2 regions of the Pseudoalteromonas sp. 23_GOM-1509m genome follow, and region 1 is predicted to be linked to the other one. Evidence: riboswitches for the same ligand, from Rfam matches in the RefSeq annotation. Region 1 holds a riboswitch; the other holds the start of a gene.
What was found. A riboswitch is a leader RNA that binds a small molecule or an ion and turns the genes downstream of it on or off. The one in region 1 is predicted to bind lysine.
Positions count from the first base shown of each region.

Region 2: another riboswitch for lysine. It lies ahead of dapA (4-hydroxy-tetrahydrodipicolinate synthase); the one in region 1 lies ahead of lysC (lysine-sensitive aspartokinase 3).

Region 1 covers NZ_KI912432.1:189,196-204,950, reverse strand. Annotated here, with positions in the region: gene sbcB (exodeoxyribonuclease I) at 1-952, shown strand, start outside; gene N523_RS0111485 (NAD(P)-dependent oxidoreductase) at 1,191-2,072, opposite strand; gene N523_RS0111480 (glutathione peroxidase) at 2,193-2,735, shown strand; gene N523_RS0111475 (2-hydroxyacid dehydrogenase) at 2,824-3,804, shown strand; gene N523_RS0111470 (sodium-dependent transporter) at 3,900-5,222, opposite strand; gene N523_RS0111465 (4'-phosphopantetheinyl transferase family protein) at 5,389-6,147, shown strand; gene lysC (lysine-sensitive aspartokinase 3) at 6,124-7,515, opposite strand; lysine riboswitch at 7,591-7,763, opposite strand; gene nhaD (sodium:proton antiporter NhaD) at 7,862-9,109, opposite strand; gene N523_RS0111450 (hypothetical protein) at 9,306-10,577, shown strand; gene N523_RS0111445 (condensin complex protein MksE) at 10,583-11,131, shown strand; gene N523_RS0111440 (hypothetical protein) at 11,128-13,920, shown strand; gene N523_RS0111435 (DUF4136 domain-containing protein) at 14,025-14,576, shown strand; gene N523_RS19675 (hypothetical protein) at 14,641-14,961, shown strand; gene N523_RS19670 (hypothetical protein) at 15,261-15,452, shown strand; gene N523_RS0111425 (peptide-methionine (S)-S-oxide reductase) at 15,458-15,755, opposite strand, start outside.
Region 2 covers NZ_JADO01000017.1:67,910-83,664, forward strand. Annotated here, with positions in the region: gene N523_RS0108105 (PLP-dependent decarboxylase) at 1-1,065, opposite strand, end outside; gene N523_RS0108110 (2,3,4,5-tetrahydropyridine-2,6-dicarboxylate N-succinyltransferase) at 1,065-1,805, opposite strand; gene dapA (4-hydroxy-tetrahydrodipicolinate synthase) at 1,821-2,705, opposite strand; lysine riboswitch at 2,833-3,012, opposite strand; gene N523_RS0108120 (DNA-3-methyladenine glycosylase I) at 3,200-3,898, shown strand; gene N523_RS0108125 (protein adenylyltransferase SelO) at 3,907-5,316, shown strand; gene N523_RS0108130 (OmpA family protein) at 5,637-6,701, shown strand; gene acnB (bifunctional aconitate hydratase 2/2-methylisocitrate dehydratase) at 6,957-9,554, shown strand; gene N523_RS0108140 (2OG-Fe dioxygenase family protein) at 9,756-10,388, shown strand; gene N523_RS0108145 (cysteine desulfurase-like protein) at 10,399-11,631, shown strand; gene N523_RS0108150 (2OG-Fe(II) oxygenase) at 11,776-12,480, opposite strand; gene N523_RS0108155 (acyl-CoA thioesterase) at 12,512-12,910, shown strand; gene glpD (glycerol-3-phosphate dehydrogenase) at 12,918-14,420, opposite strand; gene glpK (glycerol kinase GlpK) at 14,426-15,755, opposite strand, start outside.

The DNA of each region.
Region 1 (15,755 bases):
ACTTGAGCATTTAACCGTAGCTAATGGCATTGAACATGCCGCTGCTCATGATGCACTAAGCGATGTAACGGCTACCATTGCACTGGCTAAATTAATAAAAGAAAAGCAGCCTAAGCTGTATCACTTCTTTTTTAGTTTGCGTGGTAAAAAAGCACTCGCTGAATTGGTTGATGTATTTAACATGACCCCATTAGTGCATACCTCATCACGTATTCCAGCAACCCAGGGTTGTACCACGTGGGTGGCACCTATGAGCTTTCATCCTGTTAATAAAAACGCAGTTATTTGTTTTGATTTAACCCAAAACCCACAGGTATTACTTGATTTAAATGTAGAAGAGCTACGCAAGCGTTTATACACCAAACGTATAGATTTAGCAGAGGGTGATTTACCGGTAGGTTTAAAACTGGTGCATTTAAACAAGTGCCCTATTTTAGCACCTGCTAAAACGCTACTGCCTGAAAACGCTGCTCGCTTGGGTATTGACCGTGAACAATGCTTGGCTAATTTAGCCATTTTAAAAGCCAATACCGAGCTTCGCGATAAAGTCACTGAAGTATTTAATGAGCAAGGCGATTACAGCGCTACCACGAACGTGGATTATTTACTTTACGATGGGTTTACTAGCCATGCTGATAAAGCTAAATTTGCGATTATTCGTGACGCAAAACCTGAAGACTTGGCAAGTTTAAAGCTTGAATTTGAAGATCCTAAATTTAATACTTTGTTGTTTAGATACCGCGCCCGTAACTGGCCACAAACACTAAACCAACAAGAGCTTGATCAATGGCGTCAATATTGCCAAAGCAAGTTAATGCACGGCGAAGATCAACCCTCAATCAGCGCACAAGATTTTATGATCACTCTTGAAAACCTAGCGCACGAGCATGACGACAGCGAAAAAAATCTTACAATTTTAAAGGCCTTATATAACTACGCGCAAAGTATGTAATTTGCTTTAGTGTATATAACCCATGAAAAACGCGACACTTTAGCAATAAAGTGTCGCGTTTTTTGTTTTAAGTAACTGTACCACTACAAACAAAGTAAAATTTATTTCACAAAGAGAAGCAAATGAGGCGTAAATGAGAAACGCATAAAACCAACATTTACTGTTTATGTTTATCACTTTCTCTAAAAGCGCAGCACCTCTTACCCTTTTTGTGAAAAGTTTACTTTTACCAATTACATTACTTTTTATGCAGTGCTTCAATACGCGCTAGTAAACTTGAGGTATCGTATCTGCCGCCGCCAAGAGCCTGTACATCGGCGTAGTATTGATCGACCGTTGCAGTCATTGGCAGCGTTGCACCGTTATTTTTAGCTTCATCGAGTGCAATACCTAAATCTTTACGCATCCAATCTACAGCAAAACCAAACTCGTACTCGCCTGCCCACATTGTTTTGTAGCGGTTTTCCATTTGCCACGAACCAGCTGCGCCTTTAGAAATGGTTTCTATTACTTTTTCGCCATCAAGCCCTGCTTGTTTAGCAAAATGTAAGCCCTCAGCTAAGCCTTGCACTACACCAGCAATACAAATTTGGTTGACCATTTTACATAATTGTCCAGATCCAACTTCCCCTAATAACTGGCTAAAACGGCTAAACGCCGCCATGATAGGTTGTGCTTTAGCAAATACCGCTTCGTTGCCACCAGCCATTACGGTTAATACCCCGTTTTCAGCACCTGCTTGACCGCCCGATACTGGCGCATCAATAAAATCGATATGCTGTAAAGCCGCTTTTGCCGCAACTTCACGCGCTACCTCAGCAGAAGTAGTTGTGTGATCGATTAAAATCGTGTTTTTGTCCATACCAGCTAAAACGCCATCATCGCCGTATACCACTGACCGTAAGTCGTCGTCATTGCCAACACACATAAATACCATATCGGCACCACTTGCAGCTTCACGCGGGGTAGGTGCAAAACTGCCGTTAAAATCTTCAACCCATTTTTGTGCTTTAGCTGCTGTGCGGTTATAAACACATACGCTGTGCCCCGCTTTTGCTAGATGCCCTGCCATTGGGTAACCCATTACGCCTAAACCTATAAATGCAATTTTTACTGACATAAAAATGACCTATTTAACTGATAACTTAGAAACATAAGCTCGATTATGTCAATCGGCCGCTAAAAAAGCGAATGAAAGTCTTTTAAAATTTCCCTCATACGGAAATTAGGTAGGTAATCTATGGATAGTATTTATCAATTTAACGCACCACTTTGTAATAACGATGATTTTTCTTTGAGTCAGCTAAAAGGAAAAACGGTTCTTATTGTTAATACCGCCAGTAAATGTCATTTTTCTGCGCAATTATGCGCGCTAGAAAAGCTATATCAACAATACAAAAACGATGGGTTTACTATTTTAGCCTTTCCGTGTAATCAATTTGATAAAAATGAGCCATTAGAGGGAATGGCCATTAAAGACTATTATCAAAAACATTTTTCAATTAATTTTGAGGTGTTTAATAAGGTCATGGTAAATGGCCCAGATACGCATCCACTGTTTGGTTATTTAAAGTCTCATACACGGGGTATTGCACAAAACCGAGCAATAAAATGGAACTTCACTAAGTTTTTAGTTAATGCACAAGGGCAGCTGGTTGCTCGCTATGCACCGCGAACTAAACCGGAGTCATTACATAATGTAATAACAAGCTGCTTAGAATCAGTGCCCGTTATAAAACCGACGACCGCTCGTTTAGGAGTCCGTTCGGCTGCATTAAAATAATCCTGTCGTAATTAAAACAACAAGAGTGAAGCATCTATAGTAAGAATAGTTTATGGTAATAAAATAATTGATTACTTGGAGCTAGTTAATGGATATTGCTTTTTTTAGTGCTCAGAAATATGAGCGCCCTTTTTTTGAGCAAAGTTTAAATGGCTTTTCTAACATCACTATTACTTATTTTGAGCAAAGTTTATCGGCGCAGACGGCAATATTAGCTAAAAACTTTGACGCTGTGTGCGTATTTGTAAACGATACAGTAGATAAAGCAGTGATTGAGCAACTTGCCACATTGGGTGTTAGCGCTATTTTATTACGCTGTGCGGGGTTTAATAACGTTGACTTGCCTGTTGCCAAACAGCGTAACCTCAGCGTATTACGCGTACCCGCTTACAGCCCTGAGGCAGTCGCGGAGCATTGTGTTGCCCTTATGCTCACCCTCAGCCGTAAAACACACAAAGCTTATAACCGCGTGCGCGAAGACAACTTTGATTTAAATGGCTTACTTGGGTTTAACTTACATAACAAGACCATAGGGATTATAGGCTGCGGTAAAATAGGCTTGGCACTGTGTAACATTTTAAATGGTTTTGGCGCTAACGTTTTAGTGTGCGACCCTTTTGCAAAACCAGGCAATTACACTATTACCGATTTAAATACCCTACTTGCCCAAAGCGATATAATTTCACTGCACTGCCCGCTGAGCGAAGACACGCACCATTTAATCGATGACGCCGCATTTAATAAAATGAAAACCGGGGTCATGCTCATTAATACTTCTCGCGGTGCGCTGGTAAACAGCCAAGCGTGTATCAAAGCACTTAAATCACAAAAACTGGGGTATTTAGGGCTTGATGTGTACGAACAAGAATCAGAGCTGTTTTTTAAAAACCACAGTGACGAAATAAATCAAGACGATATATTCTCTCGTTTAGTAAGTTTTAGAAACGTTTTAATAACAGGGCATCAAGGCTTTTTTACTCAAGAAGCTCTAACCGAAATCGCTAATATAACATTACAAAATGCAAACGAGCTTGCTCAAGGGCAAACGCTAACCAATCAAGTATTGTAATATCAAGTCATTTAAAATGTAAAAAGCGAACTTTCGGGTGACTCCCAATAGTTCGCTTTTTAAAACTGCATTTTTAAATTCGCGTTTAAAAGTTTTTAACCAAACGCTACATTTGCAAATACTAAGGTCATTAGCACTGGGCAGACAAAACGAATGTACTGAGCAAACCAATAGTGCGGCCCACTACTTGCCTTGTTCAGTTTATTACCACGTTGCCATAGCCAGCCTACCGTTATAAAGTAAAACAGCCCCATTAACGGCAATTGGTATTGAGTAAATACCATAATCACTAAACCAAATAACCAATCAAAGTTTAAAATAATGGTACTGGCACAAATAAGCACAACAGCACTGACTGCCCATGTTGCTTTGGTTCTATCTACACTGTGGTTTTCAACCAAAAATGCCACAGGGATCTCAGTTGATGAAATAGTTGAGGTAACTGAAGCTATCGACATCAATACAAAAAATAATAAGCCAACCAATAAACCAATTTCACCCATAGTGCCAAATAGCTCAGGTAATATGGCAAAAATAAGTTGCCCCTCACCAATTAATTTACCGTTATTAAATACTTCAACGCCATTGTACTGGGCAACATAAATAGCCGGAATTATTAATAAGCCCGCTAAAAACGCCACGCTGGTATCAAGTAGCGCAACACTTGCGGTTAATTTTGGTAAGTTAGCACCAGGTTTTAAATATGAGCCGTAAATCATCATACAGCCTACCCCAAGCGACAACGAAAAGAACGCCTGTCCCATTGCGGCAATAATTAAATCAGGGTCGAGTATTTTGCTAAAATCAGGCACTAAATAAGCAGCAAACCCTTCGCTTGCGCCATCTAACGTTGCAATATAAATAATAAGCCCAATAAGGAGAACAAGTAAAAGCGGCATTAAACGGCGTGACCAGGTTTCTATTCCCGACTTCACCCCTTTTAAAATAATACTGGCGGTTAAAATAAGCATAAGCGGCGTAAAAATAAAATTACGTAACATAGAGTCGCTATGTAAAAACTCACTCAAGCTATGCAAGCCAAAAAAGCTACTTATAGGCTCTATAGCGTAGGAAAGCATCCAACCGGCCACAATTGAGTAAAAACTTAACATAACGATGGCACCGGCAAGGCCAATATAGCCTGCTGCGGCTCCCACTTTAGGGGCATGATCTTGCCATGCTTGGCTTAGCGCTTTAACAGGGTTAGCTTGGGCTTTGTAACCTAAATACAGCTCGGTGTACAAAGCAGGTAACGCCAGCAAAAAAATAACGATAAAGTAAACCAGTAAAAATGCGCCGCCACCATGATTAGCAGCCTGCGTAGGAAAACCCCATATATTACCTAAACCTACCGCTGCACCGGCTGCTGCCAATACAAAACCTAGTCGACTTTGAAAACCATCACGCACTTGTGCCATACACCTACAAATCTGTTATTATTTTAACGAATGCGAATTAAACCATATTTAAGAGCGGCTGAGTAATAAAAATGTACTTAGCGCTCACAACAACTAACAACCGCTCACAAACTATCCAGCTTTGGGTAATAAATATGTAATCGGTCGTCATTTATAACGAGCAATGATGAGTGTAACTTACTTTGAAAACCAGCTAAAAGCCACGCCCGCTTTAGCAAATAACAGCCATTGCATTGCGTTGCTTAACGCAACCACCCTCAATGTGGGTGAATTTGATTTACCCCACTATTTAAGCCCTTTTGAGCTCAATGTTATTAATCGGCGTAAAAATCCACAGGCTAAACAAGAATATTTAGCCACACGTTTAGTGCTTAAATACCTAGTAAAAACCGCTTGTTCTTCTTATGCATCATTAAAGCTGTGTGATATTAGTTCTGAATTTAACCCCGATAACAGTAAATTAGAATTACATATTAAAAATACAACAGGCGTGATCAGTTGCTGTATTTCTCATTCTCATGGTTTTGTAGGTGCAGCGTTAAATGTAGCATCAACTCAATTTGGCTTTGATATTGAAAAAATTAGTTTAAAGCGCCCTTTTAATAAACTCGCTAAGCACTTTTACCACCCAGCCGAATTGAGCTTAATAACCGATTCAGATAACATAACAACTCAAGCACATCATTTTTTTAGGATTTGGACATTAAAAGAAGCGCTGGCTAAAGCCACCAGCCGCCCCATTGCTCAATTATTAAGCCCTAATGTGTTTAACGAACTTAATAACACTCAGCTTACAGCTTGCAGCAATACCGTGGTTGGAGCACATAACGACATGTTTGATATTAGCGTTGTGGCAAAAAAAAGCACCGACTGGCGGTGCTCAATAATAACTATTAACGATTTACGCAGCGCAATCACTTTCTAGTAATCGACTATGAATCGCTTGAACCACTGCATCAGACTCGCTTTGCTCAACTAAAAAGCACAAGTTATGTTTACTTGCACCATGGCAAATGAGTCGAATATTAAAGTCACTTAATACTTTCATTAAATTCATTTCATGTTGGCGCAAAACAATTTCAGAGCCAATTAACGCTACCAGCGTTAAATTGTTTTCAACCGATACATGGCAAAATTCAGCGAGTTTATCCAAGCACTCTTGATCTAGCTCTGGGCGTGATGCATTAGGCGCATTATCAAGGGTAATTGCCACACTAATTTCAGAAGTGGTGACCAAATCTACCGAAATATTGCACTCACTTAAAATAGTAAATATACGGGCTAAAAAGCCACTGGCTAACAGCATTTCTGGGCTTTTAAGGGTTAATAATATTTGATTTTTACGTTGTGTTACCGCACGAATACCAGGTAGCTGCGATTTTTCACGTTCAATCCACGTACCGCCAAGTTCTGGCTCTGTGCTTGAGCCAACAAACACATTAATATGGCTGCGACTGGCAGGTAAAATAGTTGCCGGATGCAATACTTTAGCGCCAAAGGTCGCCATTTCTGCTGCTTCATCAAAACTTAAACGCGCAATAGGAGTGGCTTTTACACACAAACGAGGATCGGTGCTAAAAATACCTACTACGTCAGTCCAAATATGCACACTTTTAGCGTTAATAGCCTCAGCAAGCAGTGCAGCGCTATAATCTGAGCCGCCTCTACCGAGCGTGGTCGTTAAATTGTTTGCATCGCTACCAATAAACCCTTGGGTCACAATAACGCTATCATCAAGCAGCGGAATTAAATGTGCTTTAGCGGCTTGCGCTGTGGCGGCCACATTTGGTGTTGCTTTACCAAATTGGCTATCGGTTTTAAGCACCTGGCGCACATCAAAACGAGTGGCATTTAAACCCTTTAACCTTAGTACTTGGGTAAATAAGTACGACGATAAACGCTCGCCAAAGCTAAGTAGCTCATCGAACTGCTGCTCAGTATTGAGTGTTTGTGCCGCCAACGTTTGAAATGCATCAAGCGTTTGATTAAACCCAAGGGCTAAATCCTCATCTAACGACAGGTCATTTAAAATAGCCTGCTGAATCGCAAGAACACCATCAATATGCTGTTGGCGTTTAGTGGCTTCAATACCCGCTTTGCAAAGCTCCACTAAATGATTAGTCACTCCGGCACTGGCGCTTACTGCAACAATACGTACATTTTTATCGTTTACGATAATTTCGCTACAACGGCTCATCGCCTCAAAGTTAGCAACGCTGGTGCCACCAAATTTGGCAACAATGTAATCTGATTTTGTGCACTGTGAACTTTGTGGCACTGATTGGGTAGTCATTTCGTCTCCTTTCGCGGCATCCAAACCGCAATAAAACAAGAAGAACTTGGCAGGAAATAAAGATAAGAAAAATCTACTGCCAGAAGCTCTCCACCTAAATTGGTGACAGTTTTGAGGATTCAGCCCCATAAACCGAAAAACAATGGTAACGACCCATTATTTTCCTCGGCGAGTACTTCCCTCCTTAATGATCGCAGGCTGTCGTTGCCTCACATTAAGTACCTAAGTATCGCACCTCTTCTGAATGTATTATTAACCTGTGGCTAATAAAACAAAACCGCACTAAGAGTGCGGCTTTGAAAGTTATCGTTTAGACGTCTAGCTGTCAAGTCGTTTTACTATAAAATCAAATAAAACTACCCATTAAGTAAGAGCCCGCATAACCAAAGGTGTAACACAGTAATAAATACAGCGATAAGCGAAGGTAACTTGCAAACGTCAGCTCTTTTACCTTACTCATGGCTATAATACCGGCCGCCGAGCCAATGATTAGCATAGAGCCACCTACACCGGTTGCATACGTAAACGACAACCAATGCTGTTGACTCATTACAATGTCGGCTTTTAATAACGCTGCCGTTAGTGGCACGTTATCAACACCTGCGGATAAAATACCCATTAAGTAGTTTGCGTACTCTGGCGCCATTACCGTATACAAATTAGTAAATTGGCTCAGTACCCCAACTTCTTTTAACGCACCAACAAGCAGTAACACACCCACGAAAAACAATAAGGTGTCGTACTCTATGTCGCGTATAAAATCGATCATATCTTTGTTGATGTCTTTTTTGCGCATTAAAAATTGCGCGACTAAAAACATAATAGATAAACCCAATAAAAAAGTAAGCAGAGGCGGTACACTGTATAAAACACTCAATGTAAGCGTAGCAATAACCGTAGTGAAGAAAATAACCGCAATGGTTATGTCGGTTTTTTCAATACGTTTGAATTTAGTCTTTTTAAACTCTAACTGCTTGTTCATACCAATTGATAACAAAGTAGCCAGTAATAATACACTTAATAACGCAGGCACAATTAACAGTAATAAATTGCTAATTGTTACTTTACCATCAAGGAAAATCATAAGTGTGGTTACATCACCCGTGATAAGTGATACACCACCGGAGTTTACAGCAAATACAATAAGCGTGGCGTACTTAACTAGTTTTTTGGCTTCAAGCTTTAATGACATAATCACTGCCAGTGATATTAGCGTGGCCGTAACGTTGTCGGAAATAGATGAAAATAAAAACGCAAAACACCCCACCAAAAACATCAGCTTACGCTCACTAATGCTGGTTGGCATAATCCGGTTCACAACATTTTCGATAAGTCCTTTAGAGTTTAAATAGGCGACAAAGGTCATTGCGGCCATTAAAAACAGCCATAAAGAAGCAATTTCTAAAATATTGTGGTCTAGGAGGGTTTGAATCGTTTCGGGGCTTTGCCCATTAAGAGGAAAAATAAAGGAGATAATCCAACAAAGTGTACCAAAAAATAATGTCGTTTTTGCTTTGTTTACGTGGATCACATCCTCAATAACGATAAGCAAAAATGCAATCGCTATCAGCGTCAGGATAATCGAGGAAACCATGATATTAAACAACCTTCGGGGTTAAGTAAAAATTGAAACCATGTAAAAAATATACCCACAAACTCTATGTGCCTATATTCGGCGCGGATACTATCACTAAGCGGGTGTAAAAACTATTATTAAATCGTCGCAAAAACGAATACCATATAAGTTCGAGAAATATAAAATAACGAATACTAGGAAGTTGCAACGCCTTATGATCCCAGCTAAAAAGCTACTTAATACCCTAAATGAACACTGGGGTGTATTAGAGCTATTATTTAAGCGCTTTAAAATGGCCGACTTTAGTATTAAAGATCTTCAAAATGCCATTAAGCAAAAGCAACCCACGTGGAATAATGAGCGTATTTATAAAGAAACCAACCGGTTATTAAATCAAGAAATTATTATTCCGCTGGCTAAATCGTCACAACTGGAAATTAACCGCGCCATTGCCGACTTTGCCACCTTTTTACTGCAAGAAGAACATTTAGGCTTAGCACAAGAAATTAGTGTCTTGGTTGATGATTTGGCCCGTTTAGGTAATCGGCTATCCAATGCCGGTGAAATGGAAGATTTTGATGATTTACGCCGCTTTAGCCGTATTATGGATGATCGGGTGCGTAAAATAATCAAACTGTTTTTACACAACGAAAACGCTATTTTAAATATTGTTGAGCAAGCCAAATCTAATAATGCGGTGCAGTCGCTACAAAAACGCTATAAAGCCGTGATAGAAGCGTTTGATGAGTATATAGAACCCATGCTGGAAATGGTGGATATTAGAGGCGACTTTCATGCCTGCTTTACCCTTATTGAGCAACAAATTAGCACCCAAATAGAACATATTGAACGTTCAGGCAAAGCGTACAACGATAAACGCATGCTTGAACAATTGCGTACCCGCATTCTAGAAATGCACCTAGTTGGCCGGATAAGCTTACGTAAAAGTGCCGATATGTTAATGCCACTGCGTGAAGAGTTGCGCCGTAATAACCTTATTACCCGCCAAGTAGCAAAAGTATTAGGACTAATACGTAAAAATGGGGTAGATAATATGCTCAGCGCCGTGCAGCCACATTTTGTAAGCGATGCGCAAAAGTATTCATTGGGTCAACAGCGCCATATAGTAGCCTACATGGCAAGCCTGGCTGAATTTGAGCATCATGAATATCAGCTACCAGAGCAAAACGATGTGCCTGCGTTTGTCACACCAAACATTCCTGACTATCACGATGTAAAAGCGCAGTTTGCAAAACGCTTCAAAAAGCAGCGTAAAAAACCACAGCCTCTGCTGCAATTTTTAGACGAAAGCTACCCAGAGCTTGAAGCCGATGAAATGCTGTTTTTGTATCAAAAACTAGTGAGCGATACCACCCTACACATTAGCCAAAGCGATAAAAAAGCCCGCGTTAACATTGCAGGCCAGCACTTTTCTTTGTACCCCTTTAATTCAGAGCCTAAGGCTGACAAAGCCGAGCACGAGTAATGACCATGACACAGATAAACTTAAATGAGCTTTCTCACTTACAAGCCATTAATAAAAAATTAGTCGCGGGTTACCACATTTGCGAACAAGACACTCTAATGTGGCAAGAGCTTGACCAACAAATTGAAGCTTACAGCGCCTTATTCACAGCATTAGGCCATGATTTAAAGCACGACAGTCGTGGCTTTTATTATTTTGCTAGCGATGAAAGCACCCCTAATATGGGCAAAATATCGCGCGCGATAGCGCTCACTATTTATATTTTAATCGAACACTTTGCCAACACAGGTAAAGACCCAATGCGTGCATTATTTGATGAGCCAAACGATTTAGAGCTAATGCAAACCTTGGTACAACTTAATAAACATTTATTTGATCAGCTTGAAATATTCTCGGGTTCTGATTTACGCAAAGATGTGTATTTACGCATGGTACGTTTAGGCCTTGCCCGCGAAGTGGAAGGCGGCTTTATGCTACAGGCGCCAATTCATCGCTATATTGATGCCTTAATGGAAGTAAATGAAGAAACCTTTTTAGGAGAGGACGAGGAATGAAAAACTTATACGGACTGAGTAAACTCGCCCTACTTAATACTGCAGGCTATGCAAAGTGTGTGATCCCACTTGATAAAAGTAGCTCGATTTGTGCGCCTAACAACACAGGTAAAAGCTCAGTTATTAATGCACTGCAATTTCCGCTAATTAACGATTTACGCCTTACCGAGTGGGATGGCCACGATTTAGATGAAACCCGTAAGTTTTATTTTTCATCAGATCAATCGTACATTTTATTGCAAGCCGATTTACCCCATGGCTCAGTTGTCATTGGCGTAGCAGGCTTAGGTAAAATTGCCGGTTATGCACACCAATACTTTTGCTATCAAGGCAAACTTGATTTAGCCCAGTACACCCAAGGCAATACCATTATTAAGTTTACCAAGCTGTTTAATCACTTAAAGCAGCAAGGTTACAACCCGATAGAGCTTAAAGCGCAAGAGTTAAACGCCCTACTTACTGGCGGTGCAACGCAATTTGATGGTGAGATCAATTTAAAAATGATCCCCCTTAACAACGTTCAAGACTCTGCAATATACAAAGAAATATTTCGTCGTATTCTTAATTTACATAAATTAGGCGCAAACGACGTTAAGCGCTTTATGTTACGTGTGTTTGAACGCCACATGTCAAATTCAAAGGTCGACTTTTACGAAGTATGGCGCCGGTCGTTTGATAAAGTAAACCGCGCAAAACGTGAATTAAAAGCCCTTGAGTCAATGCAAGAGCCCATAGCCGCCCTCGAATCTATGCTTGAAAACCAAACCGTTCTTAAAGGTAAACTGGCCGCTTATGCACCAAAAATTGACCAAGCACTGATTGATTTTGATACGTATCAGGAAGAGCAACTAAGCGAACTCAACATCGCTCTTGAAGATATTGAGCACGAAAAACACGAGTTTGAACAAAAACAAAGCCTATACGTTCAACAATCACGCGATATAGAGCGCAAACAAACCCAAATTGAACAGTGGTTTTTAGATTACAACGCTCTTAAAAGTGAATTTGAGCTAGTTAATAAAGCCACGCTCAAAACCAGCTTAACGCAGTTAAAAAATGACTACGAGTCGTTGTCACACTCAATAACGAGTGCACAAGGTCAAAGCCTGCACACCCTTGATTACCGCATTGGCGAAACACAAAAACAAATTAAAAGCTTAAAGTTACAACTTAAAAACTTAGAATTTAATTTATTCACTCGAATGCGTGAAGACTTATCACTGAAAGAAGTTGAAGAAATATCGCGACTATTAAACCCCGATCTTCTCTCCTTTGCTACCACCAGCAATGGCGATATCACTATTGATGACGAAGACGCCTTCGGCGAATTTTTAGCGCAGCTTAGTGAAAACGTAAAAGGCGGTGTACTCACCCTGCCCGGTGCCAGTATTAAGCTTAAAAAACTCTCGCCGGTGCAAATGCAAAGCGGCGAAAACAAAGAGCAACTGAGTGCTCAATTAACCGCACTTGAGCAATCATTAAAAGAGTTTAAACAACAGCGCGAAGTGGCCGCCAATGTTGCAGATAAGCAAAAAGAAAAAGACGCGCTATACGATGAGCTTATGAGTGCTGAAAGTGCACTTAAACGCTTAGAGCAATTTGAAGTGATGCAACAATCGGTTGACGCCCAAGCGATGCTAAAAGAGCAGCTTTTAGCCGAACGCGAACAAGTTGATGACTACCTACAAGATATTCAAAAAAACAGTGGCTCAATTGCTGATAGACGCTCGTTAATTAAATCAAAACAAGCGCAAATTAATCGTCAAACAGAGCGCCTGCGCCAAGTTAAAACCGAGCGTATTGACCACACGTTAGATTTATACAGTGGTAAAGTGACGCCTTACATGATTGATATAAAAATCGATTTTGATAATTTAAGCGATTTAATTCACCACTTTAATAAAGACTGCCAAGAGCTACGTAATTTCGATATAAATGTACGTAATACTTATATGCATATTTACAATGCAGGTATTACCAAATTCGATAACGAAAACGATGAGTTTAGTAAATACCAAAAACTTATTAGCGCGTTTCATAATATTGATAACGAGCGCGATGCAGTTGAGCGCCAAGGTCGCGTTGCCCTCACCGAAGTGGCCGCCACGATTAAAGGCTTACGTGAAGATTTAGACCGCCTACGCCGTGAAATGAATAGCTTTAATAAAGGCATAAGCCAGCATCGTATTTCAAACCTGCAAGCGTTTAAAATTAATATTATCCCGCGCAAAATGTTGGTAGATAGCATTGATACTATTATCAGTACCTCTAACCAAATTGAACAAGGCGACACCCTGGATTTACTCAGCCAAGAGCCGTACAGCGAAAGTGCGGTAAACGACGCAAAAGATCATTTAATTAAACTCGCCTCAGACAAAGCAGGTCTGACCCTCACCGATTTATTTGATATTCGTTTTGAAGTGGTTAACCGCGCGGGCGAAACCGAGCACTTTGAAAAAATAGATTCGGCTGGTTCAAATGGTACGCGTATCACCATTAAGCTGTTATGTGGCATGTTATTTATTCGTTACTTATTAAGCGATCAGGAACAAAACTTATACCGTATACCTATTTACATAGATGAAGCGGCTGATATCGATCCGCAAAACCAAAAGGCGATTATAGAAACCGCCTTGAGCTTTGGCTTTGTGCCAATATTTGCTTCGGTTAAACCGCAAATAAGTTGTGATTATATTGTGCCAATTCGTTCGGTAAAAAACGGCGCACAAAACTGGGTAGATGAAAAAGATTGGATTGAGGTTGAACATAAAGCCTCTCTACTGGACTAAGAATTAATTGGCTATTCATCTTAGCCAGTTACACTTATTTTTAGATTTTAAATTACCCTCGCCCATGGTAGTTTAAACAAACGCACTTTATTGGAGCAAACGTAATGAAACATATATTTATTGTCGCAGCACTGGCGCTACTTACCGCCTGTACACAAACGCCCGATTGGGATTACGATAAATCAGCAAACTTTAGTAACTACAAAACGTTTGCTTGGGTAGAAAACGCGAGCCTAACTAAAGACACGAATAACTACCAAATCAGTGGCCTTATGGAAAAACGCGTTCGCAATGCGGTAAACAACCAACTAAGCCAACAGTTAGGTATGCAATTGGTTGACGTAGCGCAAGCTGATGTACTTGTTAATTACCATGCAAGTGTGGATAAAGAGCTTGAAGTTGACAGCTTTAACGTAGGCTACGGTGCGCGTTGGGGTTACTGGGGCACAGGCTTTAACCACGATGTAAGCGCACGCGAATATGAAGTAGGCACATTAGTTATCGATATTATTGATCGTGAGTCAAACCAATTAATTTGGCGTGGTGCTAAAGATGGTCGTTTAAAGAAAAAACAAACCCCATCACAACGTGAAGCCGCTATTAAGGAAACGGTTGCCAATATTTTAAGTAACTTTCCGCCTAAAGCTCAGCAATAAACTTTAATTGATATTTAAAAGCCCGCATGTTTGCGGGCTTTTTTGTGAGAAAAGGAATTTTTCGGTGACATTTAAAAAGCTCCTAACCCTAAGCTTATTTTTACCCCTGCTTTGTGCGTTCCATGCGTACGGCACTCAACTACAGTTAAAGCCTGGTATATGGCAAGGAATTTATAAAGATCATTTTGAGTACAATGTACTGGAAATTAAAGAAAACGGAGAACACCGTTTAATAATAGCAAGTATCGCCAATGCATTTTATAGAAATAAATCAATTGCGTTTAGCAATAATGATATCAAATGCAGTCGCATTAATTGCACTATCAAACTTGTTAGCCCTAATAAAGAACATCTGCAATTCACATTGATTTTAAGCCCTTTTTAGATAATTCATTCGAGGTGTTAGAAATTTATTCTAATGCAGACGATAATTTTGTAATGTCAAAAACGTACCGATTGTAAGAACAAAAAGGGCAATCTACCGTTCGTACATTTATAGGTAAATACCGCTCTAAAATAGATGAGTTAGCTGCTATAGAAAAGACGGGCCTACATGGTTTTTGGGTAGGATTATTAAATTTAGACGGCAAGCAAGAACTAGCAAGTATTGAATTTCACCCCAATAAAAAGTCGTATTTCAATTATTTTACAAATGGGACCAATGACATAATTAGCACCTCTTTTATGCCACAAGATATTCAAGAAAAAGAGAGGATATTGGAAATAACCACCAGCCATCCACTTTTCGCAAATAAGCTAATTATTCATAAAGACAACCGAGAACTTAAAGGCTATATGTACTCAAACCACAAAGGCACAACACTTCAAACTGGCTCGTTCAAATTATATCGTTTTGAAAGGCCTGAGTACCCTTAAAGCTATCACGATTTATACTTGTGCAATAAATCAATTGGGATATGGCAATAATCATCAGGGTGATTGGTTAAGCGGTCTTGATGCTCGGGATCGCTAGGGACATAATTAGTCAGTGGCGCTACTTGTACCGCTATTTTTTTGGCATCGTCCCGCTGGCTAATATAGTCTCTGGCGATGTTTAAATGATTACTGTCTTGGCTAAAAATGGCGGTACGGTATTTTTCGCCTACATCGTTACCTTGTTTATTGATACTGTATGGGTCAATAATCTCAAAAAAATAGCCGATTAATTCATTTAAGGTC
Region 2 (15,755 bases), on a different contig from region 1:
TACTAGCCAGTCTTGCTCATTTAAATCACTGGGTAATTGGTGCTCTCCTAAGCAATCAAGTGCAGTACATAAGGGGCCGTATAGGCTCATTGCTTGATTTGCTGCGTTTGAATCTCGTAATAAACGCGCAGGGAAATCTTGACTGGTGACCGCAGGGCGCAATAAATGATTAATGCCGCCGCTCATAATCACCTGTTGTTGGCCGTAATTTAGTTTGCGCTCAACAACAGGTGTGGCGTAGTGGCCGCATTCGCCTACAGCGTAGCGACCTAGTTCCATCCATAGCTCAGTAACCCCCGCATCGCATTTAATTTTTGCAAGCGCCTCTATGAGTGCATCCCAACTTAGAGTGGGCGTATCAAGCGTATAGGGAATACCTAAACCACCACCTAAATCCAGCACCTTGAGGTTAATATTTAAATCCTCAGCAAGTTGCCTTAACGGCGTAATCATTTGTGTCCACAGCTCAGCGAGTTTGTCGCTGCTAAGCATGTTGCCCCACTGAAAAATATGCAGACCGTCAAAATTAAGTGCACAGTAGTCACTGGTATTTAGCGCCTGCCACTCGTCGCACCCTAAGCCAAATGGAGTAAGACTATCGCCCCCTAGCGGGTTTTTATCACCCTCGGGCCAGCGTAATTGAACACGCAGCAAAACCTGCAACTGGCACTGCTGAGCAATCGCTTGTTCGTTGAGCCAACGTACCTGATTGAGACTTTCGGCCACAAAGGTACGTACGCCACGCGCAATAAAGTGCTTAATTTGTTTAGGGCTTTTTGCAGGCCCCGTGTTGAGCACGCGTTCACTGTTAATTCCTTGAGCAAGGACTTGCTCAAGCTCGCCTTTACTGGCGACATCAAAGTTAAAACCAGCGTTATTTAAGCGTTGGATCACGCTAGATAACGGGTTCGCTTTAACTGCATACCAGAGTTTTACCTCGGTTTGTGCTACTAAACGCGTTAAATGTGTGTTTAGTGAATCAAGATCATAAACAAAAAAGGGCGTATCAAGCTCAGTTGATAGCTTATCAATAGCGCTTTTAACGGGCGTGCTCAAAAAGGTCATTAACGTAAAACCTCTTCAAGCAATAATGACGCGTCACTTTGCTCGTCACGGTATTTAACAATTAACGCACACGACATGCTTAAGCCTTGCTCACGCGCCCAATCGTTTGACGCAGGGCGAGATCCAGGGATCACAATCGCGTATTCAGGGATTGCTTCGCCTTTATCAAGCTGGCGCTCATTTACGCAGTCATAAACAGGGATGGTTGCAGATAAGCGAACACCTGGAGCAAGTACCGCGCCTTTTTTAACTACCACGCCTTCAACAATCACACAGCCTGCACCAATAAAGGCATCATCTTCAATAACCACAGGGCTGGCACCAATGGGCTCAAGTACTCCGCCTAATTGTACCGCTGCGCTTAAATGCACATTTTTACCTACTTGAGCACACGACCCTACGAGCGCGTGGCTATCTACCATAGTGCCCTCGTCAATAAATGCACCAATATTTACGTACGCAGGTGGCATAATAATAGTGCCTTTGGCAACATGTGCACCACGGCGCACACTTGAACCACCGGGTACCATGCGAACGCCTGCTGTGGCTTCAAAGCTTTGCGGCGCTAAGTTATGTTTATCAACAAAACCGCCAGCAAACTCGGTGTTTTGACCGTTTTTAAAGGCTTCTAAAATGCCTTGCTTTACTTCTACGTTAGCGTGCCATTGGCCGTTTTCGTCTTGTGTTGCTGCGCGAACCGCGCCCGTTTCTAAATTATTTAATAGTTCTAACCAGTTCATTATAAAAACCTGTATTTAATGCCAAGATAAAATGGTGTTGTTTGCCGATGAAATGTCATCTGTGTGTGTCAGCTCAAGGTGTGTTAAAGGTGGGCGTAAATACGGACTGCCAATACGCCCTTGTAAATGCATTAACACTTTGACTGGGATAGGGTTGGCTACTGAAAATAAGCTATTTATAGCACTAGACCACTGGACAAAAAGATTAGGGTGTTGGCCGCTTAAACTGCGCTTTACAAACTCATGGGTTTGCACTGGCCATGCATTGGCTGCAACCGACACTAAACCTTTTGCACCTGCTTGGGCAAAATAAGGCATGAGGGCATCGTCACCACTAAAAATGGCTAGTTCAGGCGCTGCTTGTCGATAGGCTTCAAATTGAGAAATACAGCCACTGGCTTCTTTCAGTGCCCATAAATTTTTATGTTGTTTGAGGTTTTCAATGGTTGCAATGGGAATGCTAACCGCACTACGTCCTGGTACGTTATAAAGCATACAAGGATGAGAACTGGCATTGAGTAAGCTTTCAAACCAATGCGTTTGCCCCACTGCACCGGGTTTGGCATACAAAGGCGAGCCGAGTAAAAAACCATGGATAGGCAGCTGGTTGCAGTAATTAACCCATTCAAGCTGTTGCTTTAAGTTACTACCGCCTACCGCAACCATAAGGGGGACGCTCGGCTGTAATTGGCAGACATGCTCTACGATGGCTTGCTGTTCTTTGAGGGTAAGGGCTAACCCTTCGCCGGTGCTACCTAGCAGTAAAATGCCATTGTTAGCAGCTTCTTGTTCGGCCACTAAGGTGTTTAAGGTTGCGTAATCAACTAGGCCATTTTGATCAAATGGGGTGATCAGCGCAGTCCATAAATGGAAATTGTTAATATTGAAGTTGTTGATCATCTCTCACGAACTTATAGGGCATTCGTCGAGTTATTGGCGGGTATTTAGGATGCCTGACTCTTTGAATGTGTTTATAATTCGAAGAGCGAATGGGCTTAAATAATAGGGCGCACGGCCTTATTATACTAAGACCAGAAGCTCTCCACCAAATATGTTATTGGTGACAGTCGCTAGGATTCAGCCTAGTCGCCCGAAGCAACCTTTCACAAAAAAGTGTTACCTCTCGGCGTTAATTCCCCTCACGTATGCTCAATGGAGTTTGCGCTCCTAACATACGCTACCTGAATAACGCACCTCTTCCAGCCCTTTGCACTTGCTATTGAAAAATCAATCAGCAAATACAATGTAATAGGGTAAGTGTGGCGATTAAACCACTTTAGCCGTCTAGGTGTCAAGTGACTAAATATAGATAGATTCATCCTGATTGACAGTTATTACGTATTAGCTGCTTTTCTCGTACACTAGTACTATTGTCGAAGTAAGGTATTAAGCAGATGGAAAAATTTAGTGATATTTATAAGCGAGCGGTAGAGCGAAAGGGCTCTGAAAAAATGCTTAAGTTGTTACTCGCAAAACCTTTATCTAACAAACAACTCCTCACATTAAATGATGATGATTGGCTAGAAGAATTTACTCGGAAAGTTTTTCAAAGTGGTTTTTATTGGTCGGTGATCAACAGTAAGTGGGCCGGATTTAGAGAGGTTTTCTGGGACTTTAGTGTTGAAAAGCTATTGATGATGCCACCAGACATATTAGAACAAAAAGCCAGTGACGAACGGATTGTGCGCAATTATAAAAAAGTAAAAACTATTACTGAAAATGCGTATATGATCCACGAAGTTGCAGAGCAATACGGCAGCTTTAGTGAGTTTATTGCTAACTGGCCAAGTGAAGATATTATTGGCTTGTGGGCGTATTTAAAAAAGCATGGTGCAAGGCTTGGTGGTAATACCGGTCCTTATGCTTTGCGTGCATTAGGGAAAGACACCTTTTTATTATCTCGAGACGTAGAGAGCTATTTGCGTGCCCATAAAATTATCGATGGCGGATTACAAACTAAAAAGTCACTAAGTGCGGCGCAGGCATTCTTTAATGAACTGCAGCAGCAAAGCGGCTTAAGCATGCAAGAGCTAAGCTTAATTGTCGCTTATGGTGTCGGCGACAATCGCGTAGGTATCAGCCAAAAACAATAGGATTAAACATGAAATTAGTGCCAAGGTATACCGACATTGGTGAGGGGTTTGCAATTAGCGATCATCCAGCCAAGGTGACAGCGCCACAGTTATTGTTATGGAATGAGCCCCTAGCTAAGCAATTTAATATACAGGTGAGTGCCGATTCTCGAGCAAATATATTTAGCGGTAATGAACCCCAAGCGATTTCTGCGGTGGCACTGGGATATTCTGGTCATCAGTTTGGTCACTTTTCACCGCGACTAGGGGATGGTAGGGCACATTTGCTCGGTGCGATTAGCGATGATAAAAATCAGCTTTGGGATCTGCAATTAAAAGGCGCTGGTGCTACGCCATTTTCGCGCGGAGGCGATGGCCGCTGTGCATTAGGTCCAGCTATTCGTGAGTACGTAATGAGCGAAGCTATGCACGCGCTTGGCATTCCAACAACGCGTTGTTTAGCCGTGGTTGGCAGTGGCGAAACCGTTTATCGCAACCCACCTCAACTAGGTGCTATTGTAACCCGACTCGCCAGCAGTCATATACGGGTGGGCTCGTTTCAATATTTAGCCACTCAAGGTGACGTTACTAGCCTAAAAAACTTAGCCGACTTAGCCATTCAAAGACACTATCCCGAGATTAACAGCACTGGTGCTCAGCGTTATTTAGATTTTTTAGCTGCAGTGATCGCCAACCAAGTCAAATTAGTCGTAAGTTGGATGAGGGTGGGGTTTATTCATGGTGTTATGAACACCGATAACATCTTAATTAGTGGTGAAACCATAGATTACGGCCCATGTGCCATGATGAACCAGTTTGATTTTGATACCGTGTTTAGCTCTATTGATAAACAAGGGCGTTATGCGTTTGGTAATCAGCCAAACATGGCAAGTTGGAACTGTGCCCGCTTAGCAGAGAGTCTAATAGCGCTGATCAGTGACGATGACGAGCAAGCGGTGGCAATGATGACGCCTTTAATTGAGGGCTTTTCAACGCAATTTAACCAACAATTTAGCGCTATGTGGGCGCAAAAGTTAGGGTTAACAGTCGCGGATGATAAAGATAATGAGTTGGTGGGAGAGTTACTAGGGTTATTAAAACAACACCAGCTTGATTATACCAATACTTTTAATGCGTTAACTGAATCGTTAAATGGACAAGCGCAAATACCATCAGCACTCGTATCATGGGCGCAGCAATGGCAAACACGAACTAATGAGCATAGTTATAATATAATGCGACAGGCAAACCCAAGTGTGATTCCGCGTAATCATATTATTGAAGATATTATTACGCAGTACACTATGCATGGGGATAGTGAGCTACTCAGTCGTTTTAGCCAAGTGATGGCGAGCCCTTACACAAACCATGTGCAGGCCACAGAGTTTCAAACGCCGCCCGAAGATGATAAGAATTATCGTACTTTTTGTGGTACTTAAGTATGATTTTTTGCATTTTAAAATGAATATAAAAGGTCATTTTTTACCCCAGCGACGTTCATTCATAGAGCAAACTATGAACGGGTGATACCATAACTCCATAAAAGCCAGTGATCGTGTGGGGTTTAAAGCGATTGTTTGCTTTTTGAGCTAGCCTGTGTTCATCGACATTTTTTATGAGCTAGTTTTATTATCCTAGATATTGAAAAAATATATTTGCGTTAAGTATTGATTAACAAAGACTCAGTTACTGTATAGGTAAGTTAGAAGAGCTAGCAATGCTTAGCTACATTTTTAGTTGTTAAAATGGGAAGAAAACAATGAAATTAAAATCACTTACAATGGCTATTGCGTTAGCTGCAACTAGCGCATCTACTTTCGCAGCCGAGCAAGAAGGCTTTTACATCGGTGCATTCGGCGATTATTACGATGCTTCGTGGAAAAACATGCGTGAGCAAGCTGGCCTTGACGTTAATGAGTCAACAGGCTGGGGTGCTGAATTAGGCTACCGCTTTAATGATTACTGGAGTGCGCGTTTAGAGTACGCAGACCTAGACTTTAATGCTCACGACAAAGTATTGAACAACCGCAACGATATTGACGGCGAACGTTACGGTATCGATGCACTTTACCACTTTGGTGGCGGTCCTTTCTACGGTTTATTTGGTCTGAAAGATATTGATGTTGTTGATGACAACACGTTTGTAAACGCAGGTGTAGGTTACCGACACTTTGTTACAGACAACTTTTTTGTTAATGCTGAAACCAGTGTTTACCAAGGTTTAGACAAAGGCTACACAGATGTTGGCGCTAAATTAGGTATAAACTACTTCTTTGGTCAAAAATCGGCGCCAGTAGCACCGGTTGAGCCTGCACCACAGCCAGAGCCAGAAATTGTTCCTGTGCCGGTAGCACTTGCTGATACAGATAAAGACAGCATTCCTGATGTAGATGATAAATGTGCCAATACGCCTATGACAGATGCTGTTGGTAGCGATGGTTGTACACTTTATGAAGATACTGAAGTAACAGTAAGCTTGTTAGTAACATTCCCTAACAATGACTCGTCAGTTTCACAGCAGTACTTAAATGATATTGATGAAGTAGCGACTTTCTTAAAAGAGTACCCAGATACAACAGTGCTTCTTGAAGGTCATACGTCTGCAGTAGGTAAAGCGTCTTACAATAAATGGTTATCTAAAAAACGTGCTGATGCAGTAGCTAAAAAGCTAATTGCTGATGGTATTGCAGAAGATCGCATTACAACGGCAGGTTTAGGTGAAGAACGCCTTAAAAATGAAGCGAATACGGCAAAAGCGCATGCTGAAAACCGCCGCGTTGAAGCACACGTAAAATCTATTAAACGTGTAAAAGTATTACGTTAATAGTCTCATTATTGAGTAAAAACCCAGCTTAGGCTGGGTTTTTTTATGGCTGCTTAATAGGTATTCATGGGAGTTGGTTTTACTTTGTTCACTATTCATATTATTAATAATCGGTATAACTAGTTGCCTAACTGGATGGATTTTAATCTATGCACAAAAGCTTTATAATCGGCAGATAGAATACTATAAGTATTGGGTTATGGTGTGTTTAGTAAACACCACCGAATACTTTAACGTCACCAAGAGGGCAATACTGTGCTACAAGAATATCGTAAACACGTAGAAGAACGTGCCGCGTTAGGTATCGTACCAGCGCCATTAGATGCTCAGCAGACGGCTGATCTTATTGAGCTAATTAAAACGCCACCGGCAGGTGAAGAAGAGTTCATCCTAGAACTACTGATCAACCGCGTACCACCAGGTGTTGATGATGCAGCCTACATTAAAGCAGGATTTTTAGCGGCTGTTGCTAAAGGTGAAGCTGTTTCTCCGTTGATTTCTAAAGAAAAAGCAGCTGAGTTACTAGGTACTATGCTCGGTGGCTACAATATTGCGCCAATGGTTGAACTACTTGATGACGAAGCGTTAGCGCCAATTGTAGTAAAAGGCCTTTCGAACACATTATTAATGTTTGATGCGTTCTACGATGTAGAAGAAAAAGCAAAAGCAGGTAATGCATACGCCAAGCAAATTATAGAGTCTTGGGCTGCGGCAGAATGGTTTATCAATAAGCCAGCCGTTGCTGAAAAAATCTCTGTTACGGTATTTAAAGTCACTGGCGAGACAAACACCGATGATTTATCACCAGCACCAGATGCATGGTCACGTCCTGATATTCCGCTTCATGCATTAGCCATGCTTAAAAATGAGCGTGATGGTATTAACCCTGACAAAGACGGTGAAGTAGGTCCAATCACTCAGCTTGAAGAATTAAAAACTAAAGGCTTACCACTTGCTTACGTAGGTGACGTTGTTGGTACAGGCTCTTCGCGTAAGTCTGCAACAAACTCTGTGCTTTGGTTTATGGGGGATGATATCCCATTCGTACCAAACAAGCGCGTGGGTGGTGTATGTTTAGGTAACAAGATTGCGCCTATTTTTTTCAATACAATGGAAGACTCGGGTGCGTTACCAATCGAATTAAATGTTGATGAATTCAACATGGGTGACCAAATCGACATCTACCCTTATGAAGGTGTTGTGAAACGTCATGGTACTGATGATGTGATCTCTACATTTGAACTTAAATCAGAGGTAATTTTAGACGAAGTTCGTGCTGGTGGTCGTATTCCATTGATCATTGGTCGTGGTCTTACAGACAAAGCACGTACATCATTAGGTTTAGGCGCAACTGACGTATTTAAAGTACCAGCAGTGACTGAAGTATCAGACAAAGGCTTTACGCTTGCGCAAAAAATGGTTGGTAAAGCATGTAACGTTGCCGGTATTCGCCCAGGCCAATACTGTGAACCTAAAATGACCACGGTTGGCTCGCAAGATACAACAGGTCCTATGACGCGTGATGAGCTTAAAGACTTAGCCTGTTTAGGTTTCTCTGCAGATTTAACAATGCAGTCTTTTTGTCATACATCGGCTTACCCTAAGCCAATCGATGTAAACACGCACCATACGCTTCCTGATTTTATTATGAATCGTGGCGGTGTATCGCTTCGCCCTGGTGACGGTGTAATTCATTCATGGTTAAACCGTATGTTATTACCAGATACCGTAGGTACGGGTGGTGATTCACATACACGTTTCCCATTAGGTATTTCATTCCCAGCAGGTTCGGGGGCGGTAGCGTTCGCAGCTGCAACGGGTGTAATGCCACTAGATATGCCTGAATCAATTTTGGTTCGTTTTAAAGGTGAAATGCAACCGGGTATCACTTTACGTGACCTTGTACATGCTATCCCTTATTTTGGTATCAAAGAAGGCCTATTAACGGTTGAGAAGAAAGGTAAAATCAACGAATTCTCTGGTCGCATACTAGAAATTGAAGGGGTTGAGCACTTAACGGTTGAGCAAGCGTTTGAGCTATCCGATGCATCTGCAGAGCGTTCAGCTGCTGGCTGTACTGTTAAGCTTTCTAAAGAGTCTATCAGCGAATACCTTGAGTCTAATATTGTTATGCTTAAGTGGATGATTTCTGAAGGTTACGGCGATGTACGTACGATTGAACGTCGTGTTACTGCAATGCAAGACTGGTTAGCAAACCCAGAACTAATGGAAGCTGATAAAGACGCAGAGTACAAACACGTACTTGAAATCGACCTTGCTGAGATTAAAGAGCCAGTACTGTGTGCGCCAAATGATCCTGATGATGCACGCCTACTTTCTGATGTGACAGGCGAGAAAATCGATGAAGTATTTATCGGTTCTTGTATGACTAATATTGGTCACTTCCGTGCTGCAGGTAAATTACTCGATGGCTTTAAAGGGCGTATTCCAACACAGCTTTGGGTTGCTCCACCAACGAAAATGGATAAAGACCAACTTACAGACGAAGGTTACTACGGTATTTTTGGTCGTGTTGGTGCACGTATTGAAACGCCAGGGTGTTCACTGTGTATGGGTAACCAAGCACGTGTTGCGGACAAAGCAACGGTCGTGTCTACTTCTACACGTAACTTCCCTAACCGTTTAGGTACAGGGGCAAACGTATTCTTAGCATCAGCAGAGCTGGCAGCAGTAGCGGCAATTTTAGGTAAATTACCTACACCCGCTGAGTACCAAGAATATGCAGCGAAGATCAATGCAACGGCAGCAGATACCTACCGTTACTTGAACTTCCACCGTATGCCTCAGTACACTAAAAAGGCAGACAACGTAATTATTCAGCAAGCTGTATAATTTATAGAGTGTGTTTAAAAAACTCGCTTCGGCGGGTTTTTTATTGTCCAAATAAAATATTAGATAGATAATGCTTAATTCGTTACATGATTGTATTAACTTTCGTTAAATGTCGTCATTGATATGGTTAATAAAGCAAAAAATCCTCTCTACATGCATTAAAATCCTCGACAATATTATCATTATTATAAGCAGGATTTTATGACCGCATTAAACAACCAGAATTTACTGCAACTTCGTTTTATTAACCAAGCCAATATTGATTTGGTTAAGCCTTCTTTTGATAACTTACCTGCAAATCCTTATGCAGATGGTGCGTTTCGTAAACGCCGTTATTCAGTGGTTAAATTACAAAATGGTGAGCTTAATCTTCAAGCGACCAAAGCGTTTGTGCAAGACGATTCAATTAATACCTTTCAAGGTAATGTTGAGCGTACTTACGAAAACTTAGAGCAAAGCTTGCTTGAGTCTGAGGGTATGAAAAGCATTGTTAGCGAATTTGCAGCGATCACCGGCATTGACGCAGAGCGTGATATTGAAATTCACCAATTTAGAATGCTTGCCATTGATAGCGATACGCCAGCAGCTCCAGAAGGTGTGCATCAAGATGGGTTTGACCATGTGTGTGTATGTGGTGTTTCTCATGAAAATTTAGAAGGTGGTGAGCTATTGGTTTATGAAAACCAACAAGCTGAACCGTGTTTTAAAATGGAAATAAAAGACGGCATGTTTGCACTAATTAATGACCGTCAGGTATGGCATAACGCCACACCAATGAACAAAATTGATGCTAACAAACCAGGTTACCTGGATTGCTTTGTACTAACTGCTTAAGAGAAATAAAATGAATTTAATGCAATTGCGCGCGCAATTTCCTGCTTTAATGCAAACTGTTGATGGCAAGTCACCGGTGTTTTTAGATGGGCCAGGTGGCTCACAAGTACCCCAGTCGGTACTCAGTGCCATGACCGCTTATTTAGGGCATTACAATTCAAACTTGGGCGGTGCGTTTTTCTCAAGTGACAAAACGGTTGAGCTGATGGCGAATGCGCGTCAAGCGGCGGCTGATTTGTTAAATGCGCCCAGTGCACAAAATATTGTGTTTGGCCCTAATATGACTAGCCTAACATTTAGCTTTAGCCGAGCAATTTCACGCAATTGGCAAGCAGGTGATGAAATTATAGTGACCAATGCTGATCATTTTTCAAATGTATCGTCTTGGCAGCAAGCCGCTGAAGATAAGGGCGTTGTGGTTAATACTGCACTGGTTAATGAAGCCGACTGCAGTTTAGATATGGCGCATTTTGAAAGCCTATTAAACAGTAATACTAAATTAGTTGCCGTTACGTATGCCTCAAACACCACGGGATCTATTAACGACATTAAACGTATTATAGAGCTTGCTCATAATGTGGGTGCGTTGGTGTATGTTGATGCGGTGCATTATGCGCCACATGAACTGATTGATGTACAAGCGTTAGATTGCGACTTTTTAGCTTGTTCTGCATATAAGTTTTTTGGCCCGCACTTAGGCATGGTTTATGGTAAAACTGAGCACTTAGAAGGGTTTACACCTTATAAAGTAGAGCCAGCAAAAGATGTTGCACCAGGTCGCTGGGAAACCGGCACACAAAGTTTTGAGGCACTTGCAGGCTTTATTGCGGCGGTTGATTACATAGCGGCGATTAGCGAACTTGATGACAGTCACTCACGCCGAGAAAAATTACGTGTTGCGTTTGCTAAAACAAAACAACATGAAATGGCATTGAGTGAATACTTTTTAACGCGTCTAGTTAACTACCCAAAAATTAAGTTGTTTGGTATAGACGATTTAGAGCGTTTGAGTGAGCGTACCCCTACGTTCGCACTGACCTTTGAAGGGTTAGAGCCTCGCCAAGTGTCTGAATTTTTGGGTAAACAACATGTATGTGTCTGGGATGGTAATTTTTACGCCCAAGGTTTATGCAAACAACTGGGTGTGCTTGATAAGGGCGGCGTAGTACGCATTGGTTGTATGCACTACAACACCATTGAAGAGATGGACACTTTGTTTGACTTGTTTGATGAGCTGATTTGAAGCTGTCAGCTATAAGCCGTCAGCTTTCAGTTTAATGCAAATACTTGACAGTAGTCAGCAGTTAGTTAATTTCTGACCGCTGACCGCTGACCGCTGACCGCTGACCGCTGACCGCTGACCGCTGACCGCTGACCGCTGACCGCTTTAGCTTTGTGGCGTTCCATAAATTTGCTCTGCTCGATTAAACAAAACCCATGAGGTTAAAATATACTTATCGTTTGATACTGGCTTATTGCCTCTATGTGTATGGGTAAAGTAGCCTGGGGCAACCACCATACTGCCTTTTTTAGGGGCTATTTTACGATTTTGATAATAAAACTCGGTTTCTCCGCCTTCTTCAACATCATTTAAATAAAACATAAATAACAACACCCGATGCAGTGCTTCATTATGCTGTAGCTGCGGATACACCTCACTGTGCCAATACGGATAACCGCCTTTATTTACTTCGTATTTTTGCGCTTGAATATTACCGAGTCTAAAAATTTGCTGCACCAATAAGGGGAGTTGTGGTTTACCTACCTCGTCATAGTTGGCGTGAGTTAAATCAACCGGTTGTCCTGTTTTTGGGTGATATACCTTTAAACCAAATGCCCCAATCATCATAAAAATATGTTCTTCAATGTAGTTGAAAACATACTGTGCAGTGGTTTGTTGAATATGTTTTAATTGTTCTGCGTATTCAGGATGATTGTTTAAGTATAAGTCGTGGCTATCTTTTTTATTAAGATCAACACCGCCCGATGTCATCCCTTGTTTAATATGCGGGCTTTGAGAAAAGGTAGTGATAAAGTTATCGCAAAATTCATTACTGAGCGCGTTGTCATACACGCGGATAAAGTCCGTCATGAGTTACCTGTTTAATTATTATTGGATTATTATGTTTACTGAAAAAGTGATGCCGCGTTTTAGCGAAACGGATGCACTCGGACACATCAACAATACCGTACTCCCCGTATGGTTTGAAGCGGCCCGAGTACCTATTTTTAAATTTTTTACGCCAGATCTAAATCCACACAACTGGAAGTTAATAATTGCTAAAGTTGAAGTGTCGTTTGTTGGCGAACTATTTTATGCCCATGAGGTGACAATTAACACCAGCATAGAGCAAATTGGCAATAGTTCATTTGTGATCCGCCAAGAAGCATGGCAGCAAGATAAGTGCTGCGCCATTGGTAAAACGGTGATGGTACGTTATGACTTTGTTAGTAAAACAAAGCAACCACTTTCGACTGATGAAAAAGCCGCATTAACACAGCACCTTGTAGCAGTTAGTTAATCGCAGCTTAACTATGACAAGCAGGATGTTTAGTTAAATATTGCCCCAAGGCAATGACTTGTTTTTCAGTAAAGCGCAGCCCAAGCTTTGTTCGTCGCCAAAGTATATCTGCGCTGGTTCTTGCCCATTCATGGTTTACTAAGTAATCAACTTCTTGCGCATACAGACCATGACCAAAGTGATAACCTAAATCGCCGATTGCTTGGCTGTTCCCCAGTAATTGATAACTAAGCGTGCCATAGCTGCGAACCATACGTTTTAAGGTGTCGATTGCCAGCCAAGGGTAGCTGCTTTCTAACTGTGCGCTAAGGTATGCTTGGTTACTAAAGTCACCGCCTGGTAAAGGGGCATCTTTCGTCCATGAGCCACTCATTTGTGGGTAAAAAGGCGCTAACTTATTAACGGCGTTTTCTGCAAGCTTTCGATAGGTAGTAATTTTACCACCAAACACACTTAATAAAGCGGCATGTTCGGTGTCGTTGCTTAATATCAGCTTGTAATCACGGGTCACCGCTTGAGCATCTGTTGATTTGTCATCTAATAGTGGCCGCACCCCACTAAAGCTGTGCACAATATCGGCCGCGCTTATTGTGTTTTTAAAGTAATGGTTAGTGATACTGATGAGATACTGTATTTCTTGCTCACTAATTTTTACATCAGCAATATCGCCGGTGTACTCTTCATCAGTGGTGCCAATCAGTGAGTAATCTTGCTCATAAGGAATGACAAATACAATGCGGTTATCTTCATTTTGTAAAATATAGGCAACTGGCTCATTGTGAAGTCGGGGCACTACAATATGACTGCCTTTCACAAGGCGAATAGTGTGCGGTGTGGGCTGGGTAAATACATCTTCAAATAATGACGCGACCCATGGGCCTGCGGCATTTACAACACTTTTTGCCTTTATATTTAGGTGCTGCTTGCTGGCTTGTTGCTCTAAAATCACATCCCAATAATCTGCGTTACGCGTTGCTTTAATGCAGCGGGTGCGTGTTGCAATGGTGGCGCCTAAATTATGCGCCGCTTGGGCGTTTAAAATCACTAAACGCGCGTCATCAACCCACCCATCAGCGTATTCAAAGCCATGGGTTATACTGTTGTTAAGTACACTATTGCTGTCAAATTTAATCGCTTTTGAGGCGGGTAAGGTGTCACGTTTTGCTAGGTGATCGTAAATAAATAACCCCACACGAATCATCCAAGAAGGACGTAAGTGTGCTTGGTGCGGTAGCCTAAAAGAAAGCGGCCACATAATATGCGGCGCTTTTTTTAATAGCACTTCACGTTCACGTAATGCCTCTCTTACCAATCTAAATTGATAATTCTCTAAATAGCGCAGCCCGCCATGAATAAGCTTACTGCTATTAGAGGAAGTGGCTGAGGCTAAATCGTTTTGCTCACACAAAAATACTTTTAAACCGCGACCACTGGCATCGGCAGCAATGCCAGCGCCGTTAATACCGCCGCCAATAATGAGTAAGTCATATTCGTTGTCGTGTGCGCTCATAGATTTTACTCACTCTCGCCGTCAGTGCTATTAGAAAGTCTAACTTGTGCAATGCAATGTAGCCACTTTGCATATAAATCGTTGCGCTCTTCACTGCTCATGGTTGGTTCAAAGCGACGATCGCTTTTCCACATGCTGGCAAGCTGCGCTGTAGATTTATATATCCCAGTTTGCAAACCGGCTAAGTAAGCAACCCCTAACGAAGTGGTTTCGGTTAGAGTAGGGCGCTCAACGCTTGCGCCTAAAATATTGGCTAAAAACGCCATTGCCCAATTATTGTTTGCCATGCCGCCATCAACTCTTAGAATACTAGGGCGGAGTCCGTCGCCTTCCATGGCTTTTTGTAGATCTTTGGTTTGATAACCCACCGACTGCAAGGCAGCTGCAACAATAGTGCTAATGCCTGAGTCTCGGGTTAGGCCCAAAATTGCGCCTCGGGCATTTGCATCCCAATAGGGCGCACCTAAGCCTGTAAACGAGGGAACCAAGAATACCCCATGATCCAAGGGAACATCTTTGACGAGAGCTTCACTTTCTCCCGCGTTTTCTAATAACTTTAAGCCTTCTACTATCCACTGCATGGTGGCACCAGCCATAAAAATACTGCCTTCAATCGCATAGGTGGGTTTGCCGTTGAGCCGATACGCAAGAGTGGTTAATAAACGATTATTTGATTTTAGTGCTTTATCACCAGTGTTAAGCATTAAAAAGCAGCCCGTTCCGTAAGTACTTTTTGCCATTCCTTCTTCAAAACAAGCTTGACCAATTAAGGCGGCTTGTTGATCGCCTGCTATACCGCAAATTGGAATTTCACCACCAAATAGCTCGCTTGCAGTCACCCCAAAGTCAGCCGCTGAGTCCATAACCTCAGGTAGCATCGACGCTGGAATATCAAATAAGGCGAGTAAGTCTTCATCCCAGCATTGCTGATGAATGTTAAACAGTAATGTACGAGAGGCATTGGTAGCATCGGTTTTGTGAGCTTCACCGTTAGTGAGTTGCCATAGCAAGTAGGTATCTATCGTACCAAATGCTAGTTCACCTGCGTGTGCTTGCTCTTTAGCGCCTTTGACGTTATCTAAAATCCAACGAATTTTGGTTGCAGAAAAGTAAGGATCGAGCACTAAACCGGTTTTATCATTCACCATTTGTGTATGCCCTGCATGACGTAAACTATCGCAATATTCACTGGTGCGTCGGTCTTGCCACACAATCGCATTGTAGATAGGTTGCCCGGTTTTTTTATTCCACACTAAGGTGGTTTCTCGTTGGTTAGCAATGCCAATGGTAATAATGTCGGCGGCAGTGACTTGTTGCTGCGATAATACGTTTTTA